DNA from 2 places in the Variovorax sp. 05T418 genome. Region 1 is predicted to be linked to the other one. Evidence: predicted binding sites of a transcription regulator. Region 1 holds the regulator's gene; the other holds the start of a gene.

What was found. The regulator sigma-54, encoded in region 1, starts transcription at its own class of promoters, with help from an activator protein. The targets are predictions, from matches to a motif close to TGGCANGNAANCTGCTTT.
Region 2: the regulator sigma-54 is predicted to act here: its motif matches at 3,017-3,034, upstream of AC1DMS_RS17545 (pilin).

Annotation. Positions count from the first base shown of each region.
Region 1 covers NZ_JBFTLJ010000011.1:80,239-85,796, forward strand. Annotated here, with positions in the region: gene AC1DMS_RS21670 (thiol:disulfide interchange protein DsbA/DsbL) at 94-741, shown strand; gene lptA (lipopolysaccharide transport periplasmic protein LptA) at 935-1,654, shown strand; gene lptB (LPS export ABC transporter ATP-binding protein) at 1,651-2,445, shown strand; gene AC1DMS_RS21685 (RNA polymerase factor sigma-54) at 2,463-4,055, shown strand; gene AC1DMS_RS21690 (phospholipase D family protein) at 4,066-5,558, shown strand, end outside.
Region 2 covers NZ_JBFTLJ010000008.1:83,749-89,306, forward strand. Annotated here, with positions in the region: gene AC1DMS_RS17535 (CHASE2 domain-containing protein) at 1-2,051, shown strand, start outside; gene AC1DMS_RS17540 (3',5'-cyclic-nucleotide phosphodiesterase) at 2,084-2,887, shown strand; gene AC1DMS_RS17545 (pilin) at 3,090-3,527, shown strand; gene AC1DMS_RS17550 (hypothetical protein) at 3,694-5,558, shown strand, end outside.

The DNA of each region.
Region 1 (5,558 bases):
GCCGCCGCCAGGATCGCCCTGGGCATGCCGCACGCGGGAACTCCGCGCGGCGCGCCGGCTCAGTCTGCCGTACCCAACAGGAGAACTCTTTCAATGAAACGTCGTGACTTTTCGCTGGCCGCCACCTCGCTGGGCCTGCTTTCGCTGGCTGGCAACACCGCACACGCCCAGGCGCGCGCGCCCAAGGCCGGCACCGAGTACCTGGTGCTCGACAAGCGCGTGCCGGTCGACGCGCCGGCGGGCAAGGTCGAGGTGATCGAGTTCTTCTCGTACAACTGCCCGCACTGCAACGACTTCGAGCCGCAGCTGGAAGCCTGGCTAAAGACGGTGCCCAAGGAAGTGGCGTTCCGCCGCGTGCCCGTGCCCTTCGTGGGCAACGACGTCGAGGCCAAGCAGCGCCTGTACTACGCGCTCGAAGCCATGGGCAAGGTCGATGAATTCCAGCCGAAGGTCTTCGACGCCATCCACAAGCAGCGCCAGAACGTGAACGGCGATGCCAACATCATTGCCTGGGCCGGGGCCAACGGGCTGGACGGCGCCAAGTTCAAGGAAGTCTTCACCTCCTTCGGCGTGGCCAGCAAGGCCAAGCGCGCCGCGCAGCTGACCGACGCCTACAAGGTGGCCGGCGTGCCGGCGCTGGCCGTGAACGGGCGCTGGTACGTGGACGGCGAGCTGGCCGGCAACATGACCAAGGCGCTGCAGGTCACCAACTACCTGATCGGCGAAGCGAAAAAGGGCTAGCCCCCACGCTGCGCGGCACTTCGTGTCCGCTGCGCCCACCCCTTGCAGGGGCGGCACCTGCGGCCCGGCGAAGCCGGTTCCGCGGTGTCTCCCGATGGGGACACCGGCCCGCTTCGGCGGGCCTTTTTCATCGGCGTTGGTGGCTGGTGCTGATCCGCCGCATACAATGGTTCAGAGCAAGTTTCGTGCCTCTATGACATTGCCCTCCTATCCCCACACCACCCCCTTCGTTCGCCGAATCCGCCGCCTGGCCGCCGGCGCGCTGCTGCTGGCCGGCCTGGCCTCGGGCGCGCTGGCCGAGACCGCCGACCGCAGCAAGCCGATGAACATCGAATCCGATGCAATGCGCTACGACGATCTCAAGCAGACGAGCGTGTTCACGGGCAACGTGCTGGTCACCAAGGGCACGATCATCATCCGCGGCGCGCGCATCGACGTGCGCCAGGACGCCGAGGGCTACCAGTACGGCGTGGTCACGGCGGCGCCCGGCAAAAGGGCCTACTACAAGCAGAAGCGCAATGCGCCCGACGAGTGGATCGAGGGCGAATCCGAGGTCATCGAATACGACAGCCGCGCCGACAACGTCAAGTTCATCCGCAATGCCGTCATGCGCCGGCTGATCGGCGCCACGCCCAACGACGAGAGCACCGGCGCGCTCATCGTCTACGACCAGAGCAACGACACCTACACGGTCAACGGTTCCACCGTGCCGCCCAACACGGGCGTGAACGCACCCCCAGGCGGACGCGTGCGGACCATCCTCACGCCCAAGAGCGCCACCGCGCCGGCGCCCGGAGCCTCGGCGCCCGCCGGCGGACGGGCCGCGCCAGCGGCGGCCGCGCCCCAGCCGGCACCCGGTGCCGGCCTGCGCTCGAGCACCACGCTGGGCGGCGACGGGGAAAGGCGCAAGTGATCGAAGCCGCTGGAACCCAGAACGCCGACGGCACGCCGGGCAGCCGCCTGGTGGTGCGCGGCCTGCAGAAGAGCTACGGCAGCCGCAAGGTCGTGCGGGATGTCTCGCTCGACGTGCAAAAGGGCGAGGTCGTCGGGCTGCTCGGCCCCAACGGCGCCGGCAAGACCACCTCGTTCTACATGATCGTGGGGCTGGTGCGGGCCGATGCGGGCGAGATCACCATCGACGGCGAGCCCATCGCCCACATGCCGATCCACCGGCGCGCGCGCATGGGCCTGAGCTACCTGCCGCAGGAAGCCTCGATCTTCCGCAAGCTCACGGTCGAGGAAAACGTGCGCGCCGTGCTCGAGCTCCAGCGCGAGCCCGACGCCAGCGGCAAGCCCGCGCCGCTAACCAAGCAGCGCATCGAGGAGCGCCTCTCGGGCCTTTTGGCCGACCTGCGGGTGGACCATCTTCGCGATTCGCCCGCGCTCGCGCTCTCGGGCGGCGAGCGGCGCCGGGTCGAGATCGCCCGCGCGCTGGCCACGCAGCCGCGCTTCATCCTGCTGGACGAGCCCTTTGCCGGCATCGACCCGATCGCGGTGATCGAAATCCAACGGATCATCAGCTTCCTGAAGGAGCGCGGCATCGGCGTGCTCATCACCGACCACAACGTGCGTGAAACGCTGGGCATCTGCGATCACGCGTTCATCATCAGCGACGGGCATGTGCTGGCACAAGGCACACCCTCGGAGATCGTCGACAACGCCGAAGTACGCAGGGTGTACCTCGGCGAGCACTTCCGGATGTAAGGGAGGAGTCGGTCTCCATGAAGCAAGGGCTGTCCCTTCGCGTTTCGCAGCACCTGGCGCTCACGCCCCAGCTGCAGCAGTCGATCCGGCTGCTGCAGCTGTCCACGCTCGAACTGAGCCAGGAAGTGGAGCAGATGCTGGACGAGAACCCGTTCCTCGAACGCACCGCGGAAGAAGCCGCGCGCGAGGAATTCGGGCTCGACGCCATCGACACGCCGGTGCCGCGCGACGAGGCCGGTGAAGCCGCCGAGGGCGAATTCAGCTCGGCCCCGGCCAGCAGCGCGACCGCCACGTCCAGCGAAACCGCCTCCACGGCCGAGTCCGAGGTTCCCGCCGCCGACGCCACCGAGCGCGAGCCCGACTGGGAAGGCGACGGCACCGTCGACATGGCGCCCGACGACAGCGAATGGGGCAGCGATGCCCCCGCGCGCCAGAACAACCTGGGCGACGACGAGCGCGCCGACGCCACCGAGCTCGCGCGCAGCCAGGAGTCGCTGCAGTCCTTCCTGCACCGGCAGGCGCTGAGCCTGCGGCTCAACGAGAACGACAGCGCCGCGCTGCGCTTCCTGATCGAATCGCTCAACGACGACGGCTATCTCGAAGACTCCCTGCCGGCGCTGGCCTCGGGCCTCGCGGGCGACGACAACGACCAGTTCGACGAGCTGGTGCACCACTTCCAGGTGGCGCTCGGCCTGCTGCAGAGCCTGGAGCCGGCCGGCGTCGGCGCGCGCGACCTGGGCGAATGCCTTTGCATCCAGCTGCGCGCGCTCGCCAGCGAAAGCGAGACCGAGGAACAGGCGCTGGTGCGCAAGACCGCCATCGCGATCTGCAAGCAGCCGATGGAGCTGCTCGCGCGGCGCGACTTCAAGCGCCTGGCCACGCTCACGCGCACCAACGAAGAGCTGGTGCGCTCGGCGCTGCAGGTCATCTCGCGCCTGGAGCCCAAGCCGGGCCGCCGTTTTGTCGATGTCGAGCGCAACATCGTGATTCCCGACGTGATCGTCACCAAGATCGGCCGCGGCACCAATGCCAAGTTCCGCGTCATGCTCAACCCCGAAGTGATGCCGCGGCTGCGCGTGCACGACATCTATGCCGGCGCGCTCAAGTCGCACAAGGGCGAGGGCAGCCAGGCGCTGTCGCAGCGGCTGCAGGAGGCGCGCTGGTTCATCAAGAACATCCAGCAGCGCTTCGACACCATCCTGCGCGTGAGCAACGCCATCGTCGAGCGGCAGAAGAGCTTCTTCGTGCACGGCGAGCTCGCGATGCGACCCCTGGTGCTGCGCGAGATTGCCGACGAACTCGGCCTGCACGAATCGACCATCTCGCGCGTGACCACGGCCAAGTACATGTCCACGCCTTTCGGCACGGTCGAGCTCAAGTACTTCTTCGGCTCGGCGCTGGGCACCGAGACCGGCGGCAATGCATCGAGCACCGCGGTGCGCGCGCTGATCAAGCAGTTCGTGAGCTCCGAGAGCATCAAGAAGCCGCTGTCCGACAGCCAGATCTCCGAGATGCTCAAGGAGCAGGGCATCGAGTGCGCGCGCCGCACCGTGGCCAAGTACCGCGAGGCCCTGCGCATCGCGCCCGCCAACCTCCGCAAGGCGCTGTAGAAAGCCGCCGATGGCCCGTCGCCTGCTGTCGCGCTGTGGGCAATGGGTCTTCGCCATGGCGGCGGTGCTGCTGTTCGCCGGCTGCGCCACCCTGCCCGACGAGGCGCCGCGCCCGGGCACCCGGGCCATGGCCGCCTCGGCCGACACCGCGCTCGGCAAGATCGCGCTGGCCTCGCAGCCCGACCCCGACCTGAGCGGCTTTCGCCTGATGCCGGGCGGCGATTTCGCCTTCGACACGCGCATCCAGCTCGCGCGGCGCGCCCAGCGCACGCTCGACGTGCAGTACTACCAGATCGAGAACGACGAGACCGGCCGCTACCTGCTGCGCGCGCTGCGCGATGCGGCCCGGCGCGGCGTGCGCGTGCGGCTCCTGATGGACGATCTCTACACCTCGGGCGAGGACGAGCTGCTGCTCGGCCTGGCCGCCACGCCGAATGTCGAGCTGCGCCTGTTCAATCCCTTTCCGGCCGGGCGCGGCAGCCTGCTCAGGCGCTTCACCGCCTCGCTGTTCGACTTCAGCCGCGTCAACCGGCGCATGCACAACAAGCTCTTCATCGCCGATGGCGCGATGGCGGTGGCGGGCGGGCGCAACATCGGCAACCAGTATTTCAGGCGCACGGCGGGCGAGAATTTTCTCGATCTCGATACCTTCGTCGCCGGCGCGCTGATTCCGCGCCTGGGCGCGCTGTTCGACCAGTACTGGAACAGCGTCTATGTGCGGCCGGTCCAGTCGGTGGTGGCCAGCACACTGACACGTGACGAGCTGCAGAAGCGCTTCGACACCGCCACCGGCCCGGACACCACGCCGCCGCCGCCCCGGCCCGCGCCCAACGACCTGCTCGGCTACAGCCCGATCGCCGAAGACCTGGATGCCGGCAAGCTCGACCTGATCTGGACGCTGGCCGAGGCGTATGCCGATTCGCCCGAGCGCGTGATCGGCAAGACCGCCTCGTACGGCGGCGTGCCGCTGCTCGACGTCGACAGCGTGCGCTACAACGTGGTCGAGCAGATGCGCCGCGCGCGCTCCGAGGTGACCATCGTCTCGCCCTACCTGATCCCGGGCAAGGCGGGGCTCGAAGTGATGCGCGAGATCCGCCGGCGCAACGTGAAGATCAGCATCGTCACCAATTCCTTCGCCGCCACCGACGAGCCGCTGGTCCACACCGCCTACCGCCGCTACCGGCCCGAGATGCTCGAGCTCGGCGCCGAGCTGTACGAACTGAGCACCACGCGCACGCGTCGCAGCGTGCGCCTCGGCCTGTTCGGCACTTCGGTGGGGCGGCTGCATGCCAAGTCGGCGGTGATCGACCGGCAGGTTCTTTTCGTTGGCTCGATGAACTTCGACCCGCGCTCCGAAACGCACAACACCGAGATCGGCCTGTTCATCCGCAGCCCCGAGATGGCGCAGCAGACGCTCAAGCTCATCGAGGTGCTGAAGCAGCAGGGCGCCTACCGGCTGCGCTTTGCGAAGGACAGCGGCAATGCGCGCATCGAGTGGATCAG
Region 2 (5,558 bases), on a different contig from region 1:
GGTCGCGCGACAAGCTGGCCCGGCTCACCCGGGAGCTCACCGGGCGGCAGCAGGCGGCGGCGCTGGGCTTCGACGTGATGTTCGTCGAGCCCGACCGCAGCTCCGGCCTCGACAAGCTGCGCCAGATCGCACGCGGGCCGCTGCGCGAAATGCCGGGCCTGGCCGCTGAAATCGACCGGCTCGCTCCCACGCTCGACAACGACGCCATCTTTGCCGCCGCCATGCAGGGCCAGCGCGTGGCGCTCGGCTACTACTTCACGCGCACCGAAAAGCCCGGCGCCAAGGGCCAGCTGCCGCCGGCCCCCGTGCTGCAGGCCGAGGCCTTTCCGCCGGGCCGCGGCTATGCCACCGCCTGGAACGGCTTTGGCGCCAGCCTGCCGGTGCTGGCCGATGCCGCGCCGGCGGCGGGCTTTCTCAACACGCTGGTCATGTCGAACGGCGACGGCGTCATCCGCGCCGTGCCGCTCATCGCCCGCTATGAGGGCGACCGCGCCCGGCCCGGCTACTACGAATCGCTGGGTCTGGCCGTCTACCGGCTCGCCAGCGGCTCGCCGCCCGTGCGGCCGGCCTTTGCACCCAGCGGACCCGGCGCCGCCGCGCCGCCGCTCCAGTCCCTGCTGGCCGGCGGCCTGCGCATACCCGTCAACGAAGCCGCTTCCATGCAGGTGCCGTTCCGCGGCCCCGGCGGAGCGCACGGCGGATCGTTCCGCTACGTGTCCGCCGGCGACGTGCTCGAAGGGCGGCTTGCGCCCGGCGAGCTGAAGGACCGCATCGTGCTCGTCGGCGCCACCGCGCCGGGCCTGCAGGACCTGCGCGCCACCCCTGTCGGCGCTGCCTTCCCCGGCGTCGAAGTGCATGCCAACATCGTCTCGGCCATGCTCGACCACCGCCTGCTCGCGGTGCCCGACTACGCCCCCGGCTACGAAGTGCTCAGCGTGCTGGCCGCGGGGCTCGTGCTGGCGCTGGGCCTGTCGCTGCTGCCCGCCCCGCGCGCCGTGGTGCTGGCCATTGCCACCCTCGCGGCGCTGGTCGGCGTCAATGCCTGGCTCTACCAGCGCCACAGCCTCGTGCTGCCGCTTGCCTCCGCACTGGCCATGGCGGTGCTCGCCTTTGCCTTCAACATGGGCTGGGGCTACTTCATCGAGTCGCGCGCACGCCGGGGGCTGGTGCGGCTCTTCGGCACCTACGTGCCGCCGCAGCTCGTCAAGGAAATGCTCGTCACCCCCGGCCGCTACAGCATGCGCGCCGAGAGCAAGCACATGAGCGTCATGTTCTGCGACATGCGCAACTTCACCCGCCTGTCCGAGCAGATGGCACCGGCCGAACTGCAGGCCTTCCTGAACAACGTGTTCAACCGGCTCACCAGCGTCATCAGCACGCATCGCGGCACCGTCGACAAATACATGGGCGACTGCGTCATGGCCTTCTGGGGCGCCCCCATCGACACCCCTGACCACGCCACCCTGGCCGTGCGCGCCGCGCTCGACATGGCCGAGGCCGTGCGCGACATCAACAACCTCCACCGCAGCACCGGCCGGCCCGAGATCAGCGTGGGCATCGGCATCAACAGCGGCGTCATGAGCGTGGGCGACATGGGCTCGGCTGCGCGGCGCAGCTACACCGTCGTTGGCGATGCGGTCAACCTCGCCTCCCGCCTCGAAGGCCTGAGCGTGCACTACGGCGTGGAAATCGTCGCCAGCGGCGCCACCCGCGAACTCGCGCCCGGCTTCGTCTGGCAGGAGCTCGACAGCGTGCTCGTCAAGGGCCGCGCGCAGGCCGTGGCCGTGTTCACGCCGCTCGGCGCCACCGCGCAAGCGGAGGCCCAGAGCCCTGCCGCACTGCAGCAATCCGCCCAGCTGCAGCGCTGGGCCGAAGTGCTGGCCGCCTACCGCCGTCAGGACTGGGCCATGGGCCGCAACTTGCTGGATCCGCTGCTGGCCGCGGATGCCAAAAAAGTCCTTTACCAGCTCTACGCACAACGATTAGCCTCCATGGCGTTGCGGCCCCAAGACCCCGAATGGGACGGCGCAACCCGCTTCGAAACCAAATGACGGCAGAAGACACAAGCAGAGGGTCTCTCACAATGCAGGTTCGCGTGCTGGGTTGCTCGGGCGCCATTGCCAAGGACTGCCGGACCACCTCGTTTCTGATCGACACCGACCTGCTCGTCGATGCAGGCACCGGCGTGGGCGACCTCACCCTCGAAGAAATGGCCGGCATCGACGACGTGGTGCTCACCCACTGCCACCTCGACCACATCGCCGCGTTGCCCCTCATGCTCGACGCCGTCGGTGGCCGCCGCACCCGCTCGCTGCGCGTGCACGCCCTGCGAGCCACCATCGAGGCGCTACGCGCCCATGTGTTCAACAACGTCATCTGGCCCGACTTCGAGAGCATTCCCAGCCCCGAGGCCCCCTTCGTGAGCTTTCACGACATTGCCGTGGGCCAGGTGCTGCAACTGGGCACCGCCGCCCCCAAGCGCATCGAGGTGCTGCCGGCCGTGCACACCGTCCCCGCCTGCGGCTTTGCCGTGAGCCGCGCCGAGGGCGGCGCCAACTGGGTCTTCACCGGCGACACCGAGCGCAACACCCCCTTCTGGGACCGCCTTAACGCCCTGGACGTGGCCATGCTCGTCATAGAAACAGCATTCAGCAACCGCGAGCAGGCCCTGGCCGAACGCAGCCTGCACCTGTCGCCCCGCGCCCTGGCCGACGAGCTGGCGCACATCGATCCGGGCAAGCAGTTTCCGATCTACATCACGCACACCAAGCCTGCGGAAACCGAAGAGATCATGTGGCAGATCGAGCACCTGGCCGGGCACCAGGTGGCGGGGTTGGCGCAGCGGGATATTCGGTGGTTGAAGGCGAATGGGGTGCTGACTTTTTGAGTCGGTGACACAAAAGGGCTGACAAATTTGTCACGCCTTGTAGCATCTAGAAGCATTTTTTGTCACTCGATGTAACCTGGTTGAGTGCAAAGTGCTCGGTTTCGACGGCGCGAGGCCCCGAAAACGGGGTGGCACAGATGCTGCGGAGGTACTGCGCTCCGGGCTTGGTTCCCGGGCTCTACAAACCAACCTGGAGTTTTGAATGAACCGTCGTTCTATCGCACGCAATGTGCAAAAGGGTTTCACCCTTATCGAATTGATGATCGTTGTAGCGATCATCGGTATCTTGGCTGCTGTGGCTCTGCCGGCGTATCAGGACTACACGACCCGTGCCAAGGTCAGCGAAGTCATCCTGATGGCAGCGCCTGCAAAGTTGGCTGTTGCCGAAACCAGTTCTTCGTTCGGTGATCTCGCTTCCGTTACCTCGTCGAATACCGGATATACATTTCCGGGTGCTACGAAATATGTTTCTGGCGTGTCGATCGCGGCCACGGGTGGCGCCGTGACGGTTACTTCCTCTGTGCCGGGTGCAGGCGGCACCATCATCCTGACGCCGACCGACAAGGGTTCGGGCCAGCTGCAATGGAAGTGCACCACCACCATTACCGAAAAGTTTGTCCCGGCTGAATGCCGTACTTAACCCTCGAGATTTGTAAGGTTTCGAATTGAAAAGCGGCCTTCGGGCCGCTTTTTCTTCGCTAACCGAAAAGGCGTTGATATACATGCTTGCATCGCCCCCAAGTCGGCCTGCTGCAGGCCGGCCGGTTTGGCCCGAACGTGCCGTTGCCTATGGGATATGCACCCTCTTGGCAATCACCTGGACACTATTTGCCGGCAAGGACGTCCCTTGGGACGCGCTTCACTATCACCTATATGCCGGCTTCGGTGCGCTCAATGAACGCTTGGCGATCGACCTGTTCCCAGCCGGTACGCAGACTTATCTCAATCCATATTCCCACGTCCCCCTATACCTGATGGTGCGCGCAGGGTGGCCATCGCTCGCGATCGGAGTGACCTTTGCGCTACTCCACAGCGTCATGCTCTGGATGACCTGGGAACTGGCTCGCGCAGTGAGCCGCAGTCCGGACGGTAACAGCCCATCGCTTGTTACTTGGTCGGCGATTGGCGTGGCGTTCTTCAATCCGGTTCTGTTGCAGGAACTGGGCTCGTCGTTCAACGACGTCACCACGGGCGCGCTTGGACTCGCCGGTTATGTTGCACTCGCAAACGCCTTCATGAGAGGCCGTGTGGGGCTGGTGGCGATGGCCGGCGCCTTGCTTGGCGCCGCCTCTGCGTTGAAGATGTCCAACGCCCTATTTGTGCTTTTGCCAGCCTTGCCGCTGGTTTTGGGTTGCGTGACATCGTCGCGAATGCGGCTGCGCGCACTTGCGGTATTTGTGCTTTGTGCCGCTGGAACCGCCTTGGTGATCGCTTTGCCCTGGGCTTGGCGCCTCCAGGAAGCTTTTGGAAATCCGGTTTATCCGATGCTCGATGGCCTGTTTCATCCAGCGGCTGCGTCAACTGAACCCACATCCACGGGTATGACGTCGTCTTTGACGAACACGATCGGACAGTTCGTGCAAGGCATGCGCGATCCTCGCTTTCTTCCTTCAACATGGGTCGAAGCGGTGACCCGACCGTTTGACATGCTGCGTTCGCGGCGTCTGATCCACACCGAGACGATGGCCGCCGACGTGCGATATGCGGCGCTCTTCGTGTTGGCGCTCGTAGGGATAGCGGGCGGTTTGCTGTGGCGGCGACCGCGTGCTTTCAATGTCGAAACGGCACCAATTTCTCTCCCATCTCAACGCGCCTTTGCGAGCCTGGCAATTTCGTTCGGAATCGCCTGGATCGTGTGGCTCAGTATGAGCGGCAACAGTCGCTACTTTTTGCCGATGGCCTGTATTGCGAGTGTATTGCTCGTTGTTGGGATGTCGCGCATCTTGGCATCTGCGCCACCGCGCGCGCTGGCCTATGCACTTGCCTCGGTTTTTGGCGCTCAAGTTGTCTTGCTGTGGCAAGCAACGGAATACCGATGGAGCCCGCAGCGATGGGATGGTCCATGGGTTCAGGCGACAGTGCCGGCGTCCCTGCAGGTCGATCCATACCTCTATCTGCCGATGGATTCTCAGTCGCAATCGTTCCTCCTGCCCTGGCTGGCCCCTGGTTCGGCTTTCCTGGGCATTGCGAGTGGCATCGTGCCCGACAGCAATGAGGGGCGCCGCGCCCGCAAGCTCATAGAGGCCAACCAGGGCCGTCTCCGCTTGCTCAAACTTGTCGACACAATCGAGTCCGACGGGCGTCCGGTGGTGCCGAATGAAGGGCGTTTCGATTTTGCGCTGCGTCGATTTGGCTTGCGTGTAAGCACAGGAGACTGCGATTTCATCCGCTACAAAGGCAATCGTGACGTGATCGAAAGGCCCGGGCCTCGCTCTGGTCCGCGCGATGAGGTTTGGCTCTACACGTGCAAAGTGGTGCCGGGCTCTGGCCTGTTGGACGCCGAGCAGGACGCCAAGCGCATTGCCGATGTGGTCCTCGACCACGTGGAGGAAGCTTGCCCCCAGCTTTTCAGGCAGACCCGAGGGGGCAGTTGGCGCAGCGGGCAGATCTGGCGTCGCAGCTACGCCGATCTGGCGCTCTGGGTTACCGATGATGGCTGGGTAAGGTTTGC